DNA from 2 places in the Thauera butanivorans genome. Region 2 is predicted to be linked to the other one. Evidence: predicted binding sites of a transcription regulator. Region 2 holds the regulator's gene; the other holds the start of a gene.
The links. Region 2 encodes LexA, which represses DNA repair genes until DNA is damaged. Its sites were predicted from a motif close to ACTGTATNTANATACAGT; they were not measured.
Positions count from the first base shown of each region.

Region 1 (6,995 bases), 630 kb from region 2:
ACCAGCGCCACCGTCACCAGCAAGGCGGTGACGAGGTTGAGATCCTGCGCCTGCAGGCCGATGAAATCGGAATTGAGCGCCAGCGCGATGAAGAAGCGATAGACGATGGCACCGACGATCACCGCGATGGTCGCCAGATAGAGCTTGCGCGACGGCAGCAGGCTTTCGCCGACGATCACCGCCGCCAGGCCGATGACGATGGTGCCCACGCCCATCGAGATGTCCGCCCCACCCTGCGTCTGCGCGAACAGCGCACCCGCCAGCCCGACCAGCGCGTTCGACAGCGCCATGCCGGCCAGCACCGCCAGCCCGGTATTGACGCCCTGCGCCCGCGCCATGCGCGCGTTGGAGCCGGTGGCGCGGATCGCCAGGCCGCTCTGGGTGGCGAAAAAACCGTCCAGCAGCAGCTTCACCGCCAGCACCACGAAAACCAGCAGCAGCGGCCGGAACACGTAGTCCACCAGGGCCTCGGGCTGCAGGATGTTGAACACCGTCGGCTCCATGATCAGCGGCACGTTGGGCTTGCCCATGATGCGCAGGTTGATCGAGTACAGCGCGATCATCATCAGGATGCTGGCGAGCAGGTCCATGATCTTCAGCCGCACGTTGAGCCAGCCGGTGATCAGGCCGGCCACCGCGCCGGCAAGCATCGCCGCGACGGTGGCGGCGAAGGGATCGGTGCCGCTCGCGATCAGCGTGGCCGCAACCGCGCCGCCGAGCGGAAAGCTGCCATCGACGGTCAGGTCGGGAAAGCGCAGCAGGCGGAAGGAGATATAGACGCCGAGGGCGACGAGGCTGAAGATCAGCCCGATCTCCAGCGCCCCGAGCAAGGTGTAGAGAGACATGGGGAACGACCGTTGTCTGGAAGGCGACAGCAGGCGCCGCCGGCTGCGCGCCGGCGGCATGCCCGCCGCGAGGCTTACTGGATGACCTTGGCGGCGGATTTCACCAGCTCGTCGGACAGCGTGATGCCCTGCTTGCGCGCCGCTTCCGGATTGACGTGGAGTTCCAGCTTGGTACTCGTCTCGGAAGCGATGTCGCCCGGCTTCTCGCCCTTGAGGATGCGCGCGACGATCTTGCCGGTCTGCACGCCCAGCCCGCGGTAGTCCATGCCGTAGGCGGCCACCGCGCCGCGCGCGACGCTGTCGACGTCGGCCGCCACCAGCGGAATCTTGGCGTCCATGCCGACCTTGACCAGGGCCTCGTAGGCCGACACCACGTTGTTGTCGGTGCTGGTGTAGAACACGTCGGCCTTGCCGATCAGGCTGCGCGCGGCCGAACCGACGTCGACCGAGCGCGGCGCGGCGGCTTCGACCAGACTCATGCCATGCTTGGGCAGCGCTTCGCGCATCTGCTCGAGCACCACGATCGAATTCGCCTCGCCCGGATTGAAGACCATGCCGACACGCTTGGCATCGGGCGCAACACGCTTGATCAGGTCGATCTGCTTGTCCAGTTCGAGCGCGTCGGAAGCACCGGTGACGTTGGTGCCCGACGGCCCCATCGACGGCACCAGCTTGGCGGCGACCGGATCGGTCACGGCCGAATACACCAGCGGGATGTTCTTGGTCGCAGCGACGACGGCCTGCGCCGAAGGCGTGGCGATGGCGACGATGACATCGACGCGGTCGCCGACGAACTTGCGTGCGATCTGCGCCGCGGTGCCGGTGTTGCCCTGGGCGCTCTGATACTGCCACTTCAGGTTCTTGCCTTCCTCGAAGCCTTCCTCGGCCAGGCCTTGCTTGACCCCGTCACGCACCGCATCCAGCGCCGGGTGTTCGACGATCGCGGTGACGGCGACGGATTTCTGCTGGGCATGGGCCGGGGCCGCGATTGCGAAAGCCAGCGCCAGCGCACCGAACAGGACGTTGCGGGACTTGATGAAAGGCATTCAGGACTCCTCAGCGGCCGTCTCGGCCAGGAAAGTTGAGCAAGACTCGTCCCGCCGCAGCGGAACGAAACCCCCGGAGTCTACCGGGCATCGCTGCTTTAGGCGACTGCCGCAAGCCCTGAGCCGTGCAATCTCATGCGGACGGTGTGCCATTTTCTCCCGCTCCATCGCGGAAGACAGGCAACGGGATTGCGCTGTATGCTGTATTTTTTTACAGTCATTGCATGCTTCCCGACCATGCCGAACTCCACTGCCTCAGCAACTTCAGCTTCCAGCGCGGCGCCTCGCATCCCGAGGAACTCGTCGCCCAGGCGGCCGCCTTCGGCTATGCCGCGATCGCGATCACCGACGAATGTTCGCTGGCTGGCGTGGTGCGGGCCCACCGCGCGCTGCAGGCGCTGCCCGAACAAGGTCGGCCCGGGCTGATCATCGGCAGCGAACTGCAACTGGCCGACGGCCCCTGCATCGTGCTGCTGGCAAGCAAGCGCGCCGGCTACGGCCAGTTGTCGCGGCTCATCACCCGTGCCCGGCGCGGCGCCGGCAAGGGCGAATACCACCTTACGCGGGCGATGCTCGACGGCGCCTGCCCTGACTGCCTGGCCCTGCTGATCCCGGAGCCCGGCTTCCCGCCGCCGGATTTGCCCGCTCCGGCTTTTGCCGATCCGCCCTCCTTCAGCTCCTCGTCCGCCACCGCCGGACTGGAGGCCGATGCCGCCTGGCTCGCACGGCTTTTTCCCGGTCGCGCCTGGGTGGCGGTGACGGTACGGCTCGATGGCCGCGACCGGCAGCGCATCACCCGCCTGCGCCGCATCGCCCGGGACGCCGGCATCCCGGCCGTGGCCACCAGCGGCGCGCTGATGCACGATGCCGCCCGCCGTCCGCTGGCCGACGTGATGACCGCGCTGCGGCTGCACTGCAGCGTGGCCGAAGCCGGCCTGGCACTCGCCCCCAATGCCGAACGCCGGCTGCACGACCGTGCCACGCTCGCCAGCCGCTACCCGCCCGCCTTGCTCGCCGAAACCCTGGCTGTGGCCGCGCGCTGCAGTTTCAGCCTCGACGAGTTGCGCTACGAATACCCGGCCGAACTCGTGCCCGACGGCGAAACCCCCGCCACCTGGCTGCGCCGCCTGGTGGAAGGCGGCCTGAGCTGGCGCTATGACGGACAGCATGCGACCCGCTCCCGGCACAGCACCCCGAAAACCCGGCCCGCGCCGATGCAGGACGCGGCCGGACGCGAAGCGGCGCCCATCCGTGTCGCCGCGCCCGCACCCACGGCCGCCCCGCCCCTGCCCGCTGCCGACCCCGCGCCGCCCGCCGTGCGCAAGCAGATCGAATACGAACTGGCGCTGATCGCCGAGCTCGGCTACGAGCCCTACTTCCTCACCGTGCACGACATCGTCCGCTTCGCCCGCAGCGCCGGCATCCTGTGCCAGGGGCGGGGTTCCGCGGCCAACTCCGCGGTGTGCTGGGCGCTGGGCATCACCGAAGTCGATCCGGGGCTCGGCATCATGCTGGTCGAGCGCTTCATCTCGCGCGAACGCAAGGAACCGCCCGACATCGACGTCGACTTCGAGCACGACCGGCGCGAGGAGGTCATCCAGTACGTCTACCGCAAGTACGGCCGCGAACGCGCCGCGCTTGCCGCCACCGTCATCACCTACCGCGCCCGCAGCGCGCTGCGCGACGTCGGCCGCGCCCTCGGCCTGGGCGAGGCGCAGGTCGATCGCCTGACGCGCGAGCACCACTGGTTCGACGGCCGCCGCGTGCGGCGCGAACGCCTCGCCGCCGCCGGCCTCGATCCCGACAGCCCGATCAGCCGCCGGCTGGCCACGCTCACCGAGGAACTGATCGGCTTCCCGCGCCACCTGTCGCAGCACGTCGGCGGCTTCGTCATCGCCCGCGGCCGGCTCGACGAACTGGTGCCGGTGGAAAACGCCGCGATGCCCGAACGCACCGTCATCCAGTGGGACAAGGACGATCTCGACGCCGTCGGGCTGATGAAGATCGACGTGCTCGCGCTCGGCATGCTGTCGGCGCTGCGCCGCGGACTGGCGCTGGTGTCGGCCTGGCGCGGCCAGCCGCTGAGCCTGGCCAGCATCGAGCGCGAGCGGCCGGAAGTCTATGAAATGCTGTCGCGCGCAGATGCGGTCGGCGTGTTCCAGGTCGAGTCGCGCGCGCAGATGAGCATGCTGCCGCGCCTCAAGCCGCAGCGTTTCTACGACCTGGTGGTGCAGGTCGCCATCGTGCGCCCCGGCCCGATCCAGGGCGGCATGGTCCGCCCCTATCTGCACGCGCGCGAACGCGCCGCACGCGGCGAAAACCCGCTGGAAGAGGTGCGTGCCGAAATCCATGGCGCGCTGGCGCGCACGCTGGGCGTGCCGATCTTCCAGGAGCAGGTGATGCAGCTTGCCGTGGTCGCGGCCGGCTTCAGCGGCGGCGAAGCCGACCAGCTACGGCGTTCGATGGCGACCTGGCGGCGCAAGGGCGAACTCGAACGCTACCGGGAAAAGCTGCTGCAGGGCCTCGCCCGCAACGGCTACGACGCCGGCTTCGCCCAGCGCCTGAGCCAGCAGATCGAAGGCTTCGGCGAATACGGCTTCCCCGAATCCCACGCCGCCAGCTTCGCGCTGCTGGTCTATGCCTCGGCCTGGCTGAAGCGCTTCGAACCGGCCGCTTTCCTTGCCGCGCTGCTGGACAGCCAGCCGATGGGCTTCTACGCCCCTTCGCAACTGATCCAGGATGCCCGCCGCCACGGCGTCGAAGTACGCCCGGCCGACGTCACCGCCAGCACCTGGGAATGCACGCTCGAAGCAGCGGCGGCCGCCACCGCCGGCACGGCTCCGGCCGGGAACACCGCCCCCCGCGACGGCAAACCGTCCCAGGAGGCGCAGCCCTTGTCCGTGCCTCCCCAACCCGCCGTGCGCCTCGGCCTGCGCATGATCCACGGCCTGGGGCAGGACACCGCGCTGCGCATCGCCGCCGCCCGGCGCCAGCGCGCCTTTGCCGACACCCAGGATCTCGCCGTCCGCGCCGGGCTGGATGCCGGCGAACTGCGCGTGCTGACCGCGGGCGGCGCGCTCGCCATGCTGGCCGGCCACCGCCGCCAGGCGCTGTGGCAGGCCAGCGGCGCCGCGCCCCTGCCCGGCCTGCTGGCCACGGCGTCCGGCGGCGATGCCGGTGCCACGCTCGCCGCACCGGCCGCCGGCGAAGACCTGCTCGCCGACTATGCCCGCCTCGGCTTCACGCTGGGCCGCCACCCCCTGTGTTTCGCGCGCGGCGAACTCGCCCGGCTGCACTTCATCACCGCCGCCGGCATCGCCGCCGCCCCCGACCGCATGCTCGCCCGCGGCGCCGGCCTCGTCACCTGCCGCCAGCGCCCCGGCACGGCCAAGGGCACGCTGTTCATCACGCTGGAAGACGAAACCGGCCTGGTCAACGTCATCGTCCGCCCCGAACTCCTCGAACGCCAGCGCCGCATCCTGCTCGGCGCCCACCTGCTCGGCGTCTATGGCCAGGTCAGCCGCCAGGGCCAGGTCGTGCATCTGGTGGCGAACCGGGTGGTGGACCACTCCGGCATGCTGCGGGGCCTGGTGGCAAGGAGCCGGGATTTTCACTGAAGCCTGGCAGCGGCCATTGCCGTTCTGCCCGCCGTGGTATGCCCACCGCCGTCCAGCCAGGGCAATCCAGGCTCACCCGCAAACGGCCGGCACCGGGTCAGCGCCCGGACGCACCGATCGCACCGATCGCACCGATCGCGCCGATCGCCCACTCGACCAGTTCGCCCGCCACCGTCGCCGACGCCTGGCCGAAGCTGTCCACCACCTGCGGTACTTCGGCATCCCCGGGACGGTGGCGCGCCTCGAACTGGCGCGATGCGAGGATGCGGCGGCCGTCGCGCTGCACCAGGCGGACATCCAGCCTGACCACCACTTCGGGCGCGCCGTCGCGGTATTCGGTCTGGAAGGCCAGCAGGTCGCTGGCGATCTCGTAGTCGGCCTGCAGCCGGACTTCGTCGCTGCTCAGCGCCGCGATGCGGCCGTCGGCGCGGAAGGCATCGATGATGCGCTCGCGCACCAGCACCGGCGCGGGATCACTCCAGGCCGCACCCTTGTAGACGCTGAGCCGGTCGCCCTCGGGCACGACCACGATGCGCTGCCCCGACAGGCTGGCGCCGGCCACCGGCCGTGCAATACGTAAAGATACCGGCAAGGACACCGGCAGCGCCGCCCGCTCTGCCGTGCGCCATTCGGCCGCCGGCAGCCGGTAGGTGTCGACCGGCTCCGGGCGCGGCAGCACGGAGCATGCGGACAGGGCCAGCAGCGCCGCGACGCCGCCGGCACGACCCACCGCGCCGCGCAGGGCGGGCATCTCGAACTTGGGCGATTTCATGGTGTGAACTCCTTGACCGGCTCGAGGCCGAGCAGATAATCGGTCGGCCGTTTTTCCAGCTGGCGCGTGATGGCGCGCACCGACGCCAGGGTGTCGCGCAGCTCGGCCAGCGCCGGGCCGAGCTCGGCCAGGCCGCGCACGCTGTTGTCGAGCGGGCCGCGGTTGTCGCTGACGAGCGCATCGACGGTGGCCATGGCGCGCTCGAAAGCGGCCATCGAGCGCTGCGCGCTCTGCAGCGTCTGCACGCCTTCCACGTCGACCAGGCGATTGGCGGTGCCGACCAGCTTCGAAGCCTCGTTCAGCGCCAGCGTGGCCTGCGCGCTGACCTGGGCAAGCTGGTGCACCGCCGCCGCGATGCCGTCGCGTTCGGCGGCGACCGCGCCGGTGGCCTGCTCCAGGTTCTTCAGCGTCTGCGCGATGTTGGCGACGTTTTCGGTCGAGAACAGCTCGCGCATCTGGAACAGCACGCCATTGAAGTTGAGCATCACGTCCTCGCCGCCGGCCATCAGCTTGGCCAGCGGCGATGGCGTGGCGATGATCACCGGTATTTCGTTGCCGGCCGGCAGCGGCGTGCTGGCCGGATCGTTGCCGCTGCTCAGGCGGATGATCGAGATGCCGGTGATGCCCGCCGGCACCAGCCGCGCCTGGGTATCGCTGCGCACCGGCGAGGCGCTGTCGACGCGGACGCGGGCGATCACCCGGTGCGGGTCCTGCG
Region 1 is NZ_CP183038.1:1,874,034-1,881,028, reverse strand. Features, by position in the region: gene ACNQFN_RS09095 (ABC transporter permease) at 1-845, opposite strand, end outside; gene ACNQFN_RS09090 (ABC transporter substrate-binding protein) at 920-1,891, opposite strand; gene ACNQFN_RS09085 (error-prone DNA polymerase) at 2,116-5,508, shown strand; gene ACNQFN_RS09080 (ABC-type transport auxiliary lipoprotein family protein) at 5,606-6,280, opposite strand; gene ACNQFN_RS09075 (MlaD family protein) at 6,277-6,995, opposite strand, start outside.
Region 1: a site for LexA is predicted at 2,092-2,109, ahead of ACNQFN_RS09085 (error-prone DNA polymerase). Genes of this name have one in related genera too.

Region 2 (6,995 bases):
GTGTCGGCGACCATCATGGACATCGACAGCAACTGCGCGACCAGCACCGGCCAGGCGTGGTGCAGCAACTGGCGGATGATGGGCGCTGCCGGCAGAGCTGCGGCCGCCGGTGTTGCCGGCGAGGTGGGACGGGCGGGGGTGGGCTTCAATCTTGCGCCGCGCTGCGGGGGAACAGGCGCGGGCGCCAGTAGCGCCAGGCGAGGAAACCGAACAGCACGGCCATGATCAGCCAGAAACCCACGCCCTGCCAGAAGGCGATCGGATCGGTGGCGAGGAAGTAGTCGCGCGGCGGCCGCACGAAGTGGATGCGGCCCTCGTACAGGCCGCGCCCGGCGGCGGCAATGGCGGCCAGCGCGGGCGAGAACCACACCAGCAGGCCGACTGCGACGATGGGTTTGTCGAGCGCGGCGCCGGTCGTGCGCCTGGGCAGGTAGACGCTGTCCACGCCGAACCAGACCGCCAGCAGGAAGCCGATGGCGGCCGCCAGCGGCGCGATCGCCAGCGCCGCGCCGAGCAGCGTGGCCGCGGCCATGAAAGGCAGGCCTTCGAGCGGCAGGATCCGGTCCCAGATCGGTTCGAGCCGGCTGAACAGCCACCACGAGATCGGCAGCGCGATGATGAAGGCGAGCAGGCTCCGTTTTGCACGGCGGCGGGCGGCGTCGCCCGGCAGTTCGGCAGGTATGTCGGGAGAGTGGGGGGAAGAGGAGGATGGCATGTCTGTTGTTGTCCGGCAGGCCGGGAAAAATGTGCCGGGGGAGTGTACTACGTTCGCAAGGCGCTTCCCGGCGCGGCGGCCGCGTCAGCCGAAGCAGCCGTGCAGGAACCAGCCGCCCGGCGAGGCGAGATCATGGAAAACCCAGCACAGGCTGCCGTCGGCACGGCGGGCGAGGTAGTAGTCGCGGCGGATGTCGCCTTCGTCCCACCAGCCGCTTTCGATGCGTTCGGCGTCGCCGATCAGCGCGTATTGCCGAAGGTCGATCGCTCGCGGCGCGGGGAGCAGCCACAGGGGGCGCAAGTTTCGGCTCGGAGAAGGCTTTGCCTGGCTGCTTCGGGACCGCTCCCCGCAGACTTGCCAGGCGGCTTCCGGGCGGTGGTCGGCGAGTGGCGCGAGGCGGCGCACGGCGCCGTCGCCGAGCCGTGCGCGCAGGCGGTCGAGCAACTGCAGCGCTTCGTTCCGGGCCTGGCCGGGAGAGCCGAACAGGTCGGTGGCATGCGCACCGCGGTCGAGCGGGTGCTCGGCTTCCAGGCGCAGGATGCAGATCTCGGCAGGCAGCACCTGCATGCCCAGGCGTTCGCGCGTGATCAGGGCGAGATGATCCGCGTCGTCCGAAGGATGGCCAAGCACGATGTCCAGCGGCGTTTCCCCGCTGCCTTCATGGACCAGCGACAGGCGGCAATGGTCGATGCCCGCATGCCTGGCCTGCAGCCAGGCCGACAGGCTGGCGAACAATCGGCGGGCGGCGAACAGCAGGGTTTCGCTGTGATGGGTCGGCGCCGGCAGCGCCAGTTCGTGCGAGAAGCGCGCGGGCGGCTCGAACCAGGGGCGAGGGTCGGGCTGTTCGCCGCGGGCGCGGGCGATCAGCAGGCCGACGGCCTGGGCCTGGCGACGGGCCAGGCCTGCTGCGGGCAATGCACGTACCACGCCGATGCTGCGGGCGCCGAGGCCGTCGAGCAGCTCGAGCGTGCTGGCGGAACAGGCCGTGGTGGCATGAGCGAGCATTTGAGGGAGAGCAGGGGCGCCGTCCGTGCCGCTGCCGAGGACGGACAGCGGCAGGCCGTCCAGCGCCTCGCGCCAGTCGATGCCGGCCGCGGGGTCCTGTCCGCAGGCGGCGAACCAGCAGGCGGCCAGCGGCGTGGGGGCGCAGGCGAGGCGGGCTTCGATGCCGAGCTGCAGCAGGCCTTCGCGAGCCTGCTGGCGGATCGCGTCCATACCGCCGAACAGGCGCAGGCTGGCACCGATCTCGAGCAGCACGGCGTCGGGCGGAGCAAGGCTGATACGCGGCGTGAAGCGCCCGGCCCAGCAGGCGATTTCGGCCAGCAGGGCGGCTTCGCGCGCGGTCTGGCGAGCTTGCAGCTGCAGCGCCGGCGCCATGGCCCGTGCGGCCGACAAGGCCTGGCCGGCAAAGACGCCCTGGGCGCGGGCGGCGCCGTTGGCGGCGAGGATGCGGTTACGGCGGCCGCTGTCGATCACGCCGAGCGGCGTGTCCTCGTCGGCCAGGCCGCGGGTGAAGACCTGCAGCGGCAGCTCCGGCAGCTTGATCGCGAGCCACGGCATGCTTGTTCAGCCGACGAGGGCGAGGCGCCGTGCCGTGCCGGCGCAGGCGTCGTTCGTCGCGGCGGTGTCGTCGCGCCAGCTCAGCAGCACAGGGCGCGCTGCAGGCGGGCCGCGCCGTTTCAGGATGTCGATGCGCAGCCCCCCGGTCGTGGGCGCCAGGGCCAGGCGCAACGGCGCGGGCGAGGCGTGGCGGGCCATGTCGCGCGTGCGGAACAGGAACAGCGGCGTGGCGCTTTCTTCGGCAGCCAGTTGCAGGCGGCGCAGCGCTGCGGTGTCGGGCCGCGCAAGCCAGGCCAGCACCAGGGCGCAGGCGCCGCTGGCCGTCGCCTGGCGGGCGGCCCACAAGGCTTCTGCCGCGCTGGCAGGCTGGATCAGCAGCAGGCGCTGCAGCGGCACGCCGGCAGCGGCCAGCGCCGGTGCGTAGGGCAGCAAGGGCGGCGCGATGCAGGCGATCCAGCGTTCGGCGCCGGCCTTGCGCATCAGCGGCAGCAGCAGGGACAGTTCGCCCACGCCGGGGTGTTCGGCCAGCAGTTCGATCAGTGCGCCGGCCGGCCAGCCGCCGCCGGGCAACTCCGCATCGAGCACAGGGAAGCCGGTGGGCAGGATGCCGCCGGGCGGCCGCGCCAGATGCGAGCCCTGCCAGACGAGGCCGGCGGGCAGGTTCTCGAGCAACTGGGCCACGGCGTGCTCCGCGTGATTCGTCGATGCGCGGCAGGCGCGGACAGGACGGGGAAAACTCAGTGATCCTGGCGGATCAGGCCGACCATGACGCCTTCGATGGCCAGCGGATCGCGCCGGGTGTCGACGACGATGGGTTCAAAGTCGGGGTTGGCGGGCAGCAGCTCGACCAGCGGCCCCTCGCGCTGCAGCGTCTTGACGGTGACTTCGTCTTCCAGCCGGGCGACGACGATCTGGCCGTTGCGCGCCTCGGGGCTGCGATGCACGGCGATCAGGTCGCCGTCGAGGATGCCGGCGTCGCGCATGCTCATGCCGCGCACGCGCAGCAGGTAGTCGGCGCGCGGCGAGAACAATGCGGGGTCGAGCTGGAGCCGGGTTTCGACGTGCTCCGCCGCCAGGATCGGGCTGCCGGCGGCAACGCGGCCGACCAGCGGCAGGCCCAGCGCTTCGGCCAGGCGGATGCCGCGCGCGCGGCCTTCTTCCAGCAGGATGGCGCCCTTGGCGGCGAGCGCGCGCAGATGGGTTTCGGCCGCATTGGGCGAGCGGAAGCCGAAGGCGGTGCAGACTTCGGCGCGGGTGGGAGGGCGGCCTTCGCCTTCGACGGTGGCGCGGATGAAATCGAGAATTTCCTGCTGGCGGGCGGTGAGGTTTTCGCTGCGGGCGTTCATTACAGCCTCCTTGTGGATGGCTGTAATTTTAAACAGTTGATGGAGAACGGCAAGCCTGGCCGGAGCGGCTTCAGGGAATCAGCACCGCCGCGCCCTGCAGCGCGCCGCGGCGCAGCCGCTCGAGGGCGTCGTTGGCGTCGGCCAGCGCGAAGCGTGTCACTTCGGTGCGCACCGGCACACGGGCGGCGAGGGCGAGGAATTCGTCGCCGTCGCGCCGGGTCAGGTTGGCGACCGACATGATGCGGCGTTCGCCCCACAGGATGTCGTAGGGAAAGGAGGGGATGTCGCTCATGTGGATGCCCGCGCAGACCACGCTGCCGCCCTTGCCCAGTGCCCGCAGCGCGGCCGGCACCAGTTCGCCCGCCGGGGCGAAGATGAGCGCGGCGTCCAGCGGCTGCGGCGGCAACTCGTCCGACGCGCCGGCCCAGCAGGCGCCGAGCGTCCGCGCAAAGTCGCGGCTGGCTGCGTCGTCGCGGCGGGTGAAGGCATGGACTTCGCGCCCCTGCCAGACGGCGACCTGGCAGATGATGTGTGCGGCCGCGCCGAAGCCGTAGATGCCCAGCCGCCGCGCGTCGCCGGCCATCGCCAGCGCCCGGTAGCCGATCAGGCCGGCGCACAGCAGCGGCGCGGCCGCGGCGGCATCGATCGTATCGTCGAGCGCAAAGCAGTAGCGCGCGTCGGCCAGGGTGAATTGCGCATAGCCGCCGTGGATCTGATAGCCGGTGAAGCGGGCTTCGTCGCACAGGTTCTCGCGCTGGCTGCCGCAGTAGCTGCAGTGGCCGCAGGTCCAGCCCAGCCAGGGCACGCCCATGCGCTGGCCGAGGCGGATGCCCTGCACGCCGCTGCCGATGGCGGCCACGCGGCCGACGATCTCGTGGCCGGGAATCATCGGCAGTACGGGGTCGGGCAGTTCGCCGTCGATCAGGTGCAGATCGGTGCGGCAGACGCCGCAGGCTTCGACTTCGAGCAGAACCTGGCCGGCCTGCGGCACGGGGCGCGGCAGTTCGACGGCCTTCAAGGGCTCGAAAGGACGTTCGAGCACCATCGCGCGCATGCGTTCCGGCAGGTTCGGGAGCATCTGCCCGGGCCGGGAGTCATGGTTCGTGGAGGACATCGTGTGTCTCCTTGGAATGCAGGTGTAGCGCGTTTCCGAGTCTTGCCCGATGCGGACAAGGAGATTTTCGGCCTCGCTTTCCTGCCGGGCAAGCATTCCAGGCGACGGAAAGGATCGGCAAGGGCGCTGCGGCAAGTTCGAACAGCGCGATCGCCGTCGCGGTGCTCCTACAAAAGCTGCCTGGACAAGGCCGCCGTGGCGATGCCGGCAGCAATCGCGGGCAGGGGCTTCTTCAGCAGCAACATCGTGGCGGCGGTGGCCAGCAGCGCCAGCCGCGCGCCACCGTCGCCATTCACCGCCAGTGGTGCCAGAAGCGCCACCAGTACCGAGCCGGACATGGCGCCGATGAACTGTTGGACCCTGCGGCCGATGGGGACGAAGGACATGACGAAAATCCCGCCCCAGCGGGTGGCCAGCGTCACCCCCGCCATGACCAGAATGATGATCAGCGTGCCGATGGCCGACGTTTCGATGCTCACGGCTTTTTCTCCATCCAGACTGCGCCCAGCACGCCGCCCGCCAATGCGCCCACGACGACATGGCTGTTTTCCGGCAGATACCAGTAGGCCAGCAGGGACGAGCAGGCCGCCGCCGTCCATATCGCGAACATGCGCAGGTTCTTCGGCCCGCTGATCGCCATCGCCAGCATGAAACAGCCCATCACCATGTCCAGCCCCAGGCTCACCGGGTCATGAATGGCATTGCCGAAATGGAGGCCCAGCCAGGAGCCCAGTATCCAGGCCAGCCAGAGGGCAATGCCGCCGCCCAGCAACAGCCCCATGCCCGATTCGCCACGGCCGAATGCTTGTATGGACATGGCCCAACTGGCGTCGGTGACGACGAGCATCACGCCGTAGCGCCTTGCGGGCGGCAGATGGCGAAGCCACGGATAAAGCGTGGCCCCCATCAGCAGGTGGCGGGCGTTGACGGCGAAGACAGTGATGGCCAGCGGGATCAACGGCACTTGCGCGCCCCACAAGTCCAGCGCGGCGAACTGCGAAGCGCCGGCAAAGACCAGCGTGCTCATGATGACGATCGAAGCGCCATCCAGTCCCGACTGCGTGGCTGCAAGCCCGAATGCCAGGCCAAAGATGACGACGAAAAGGGAAATGGGCAGCAACTGCTTGAAGCCAAGCCATACCTCGTGGCGATCAAGCGCGTATGCCGTTGCAGCCTTGCTTGTCAAAGTCCGGTCTCCTTCACCTGTAGCTGTCGCCGTTCCGAGCGAAAACATCGATTGCGTGCGATGGCCGGCGTGGCCGGAAGGGCATGCAGGCCGGAAGGATGCGCCAGACAGTAAATGACGAAAAGCGCATAATTCTGCTACCTACCATCCGTAAATCGAATACATGAAGGCGCCATGAATTACCCGGATCTGCAGGTCGATTGGCTCAAGTGCTTCGTCGCGGTGGTGGATGCCGGTTCGTTGTCCGGCGCCGCGCCGGAACTGCATCGCTCGCAGTCGGCGGCGAGCATGCAGCTCAAGAAGCTGGAGGCCGCGGTGGGGCGGCAACTGCTGGTGCGCGGCCCGCGGCAGCACCAGCTGACGCCCGACGGGCAAGTCCTGCTGGGTTACGCACGGCGTATCCTCGATCTGCACGCGGAGGCGCAGGCGGCCTTTCATGGCGAGGAGCTGGCAGGCCGTGTTCGACTCGGGGTTCCGGACGATTACGCCGCCACCTACCTGACGCCTGTCCTCAAGCGCTTTGCGCCCAGGCACGGCAACGTGGAAATCGAGCTGGATTGCGAGCAGTCGACATCCCTGATTCCCCGCGTCGAAAGGGGCGACCTGGATCTGGCGCTGATTTCGCGGGACCATGCCCGGCGCGGCACCTTGCTGTTTCACGAACCGATGGTGTGGGTGGGAGCGCCCCAGTTCGATGCGTGGCGGCGTGATCCGCTGCCCATCGCGGTCTATGAGAACACCAGCCTTGCAAGGCGCAGCGCCATCAATTCATTGGGTTTGCAGGGGCGCCGCTACAGGGTGGTCTACAACAGCTCGAGCCTGGCCGGGCAGATCGCCGCCGTCGAGAGCGGACTGGCCGTCGCCGTGCTGACCCGCTGCAGCGCACCGCCCCATCTGGAAATCCTGGGCAGTGCGCATGGGCTGGGGCCACTGGAGCCGATGGAAGTGTCGGTGTACCGGAGCAGGGCTTCGCGCGGCTCGAAGGCCGTGGATAGCCTTCATGAGCTTCTGATCAGGACGCTCAGGATTTCCGAATCAGCCTGAGCTCTTGTCGGTCCATGGACATGTGGCCCG
Region 2 is NZ_CP183038.1:2,500,986-2,507,980, forward strand. Features, by position in the region: gene ACNQFN_RS12225 (MATE family efflux transporter) at 1-149, opposite strand, end outside; gene ACNQFN_RS12230 (hypothetical protein) at 146-715, opposite strand; gene ACNQFN_RS12235 (Y-family DNA polymerase) at 800-2,275, opposite strand; gene imuA (translesion DNA synthesis-associated protein ImuA) at 2,282-2,956, opposite strand; gene lexA (transcriptional repressor LexA) at 3,013-3,621, opposite strand; gene ACNQFN_RS12250 (zinc-dependent alcohol dehydrogenase family protein) at 3,692-4,735, opposite strand; gene ACNQFN_RS12255 (AzlD family protein) at 4,903-5,214, opposite strand; gene ACNQFN_RS12260 (AzlC family ABC transporter permease) at 5,211-5,921, opposite strand; gene ACNQFN_RS12265 (LysR family transcriptional regulator) at 6,096-6,965, shown strand.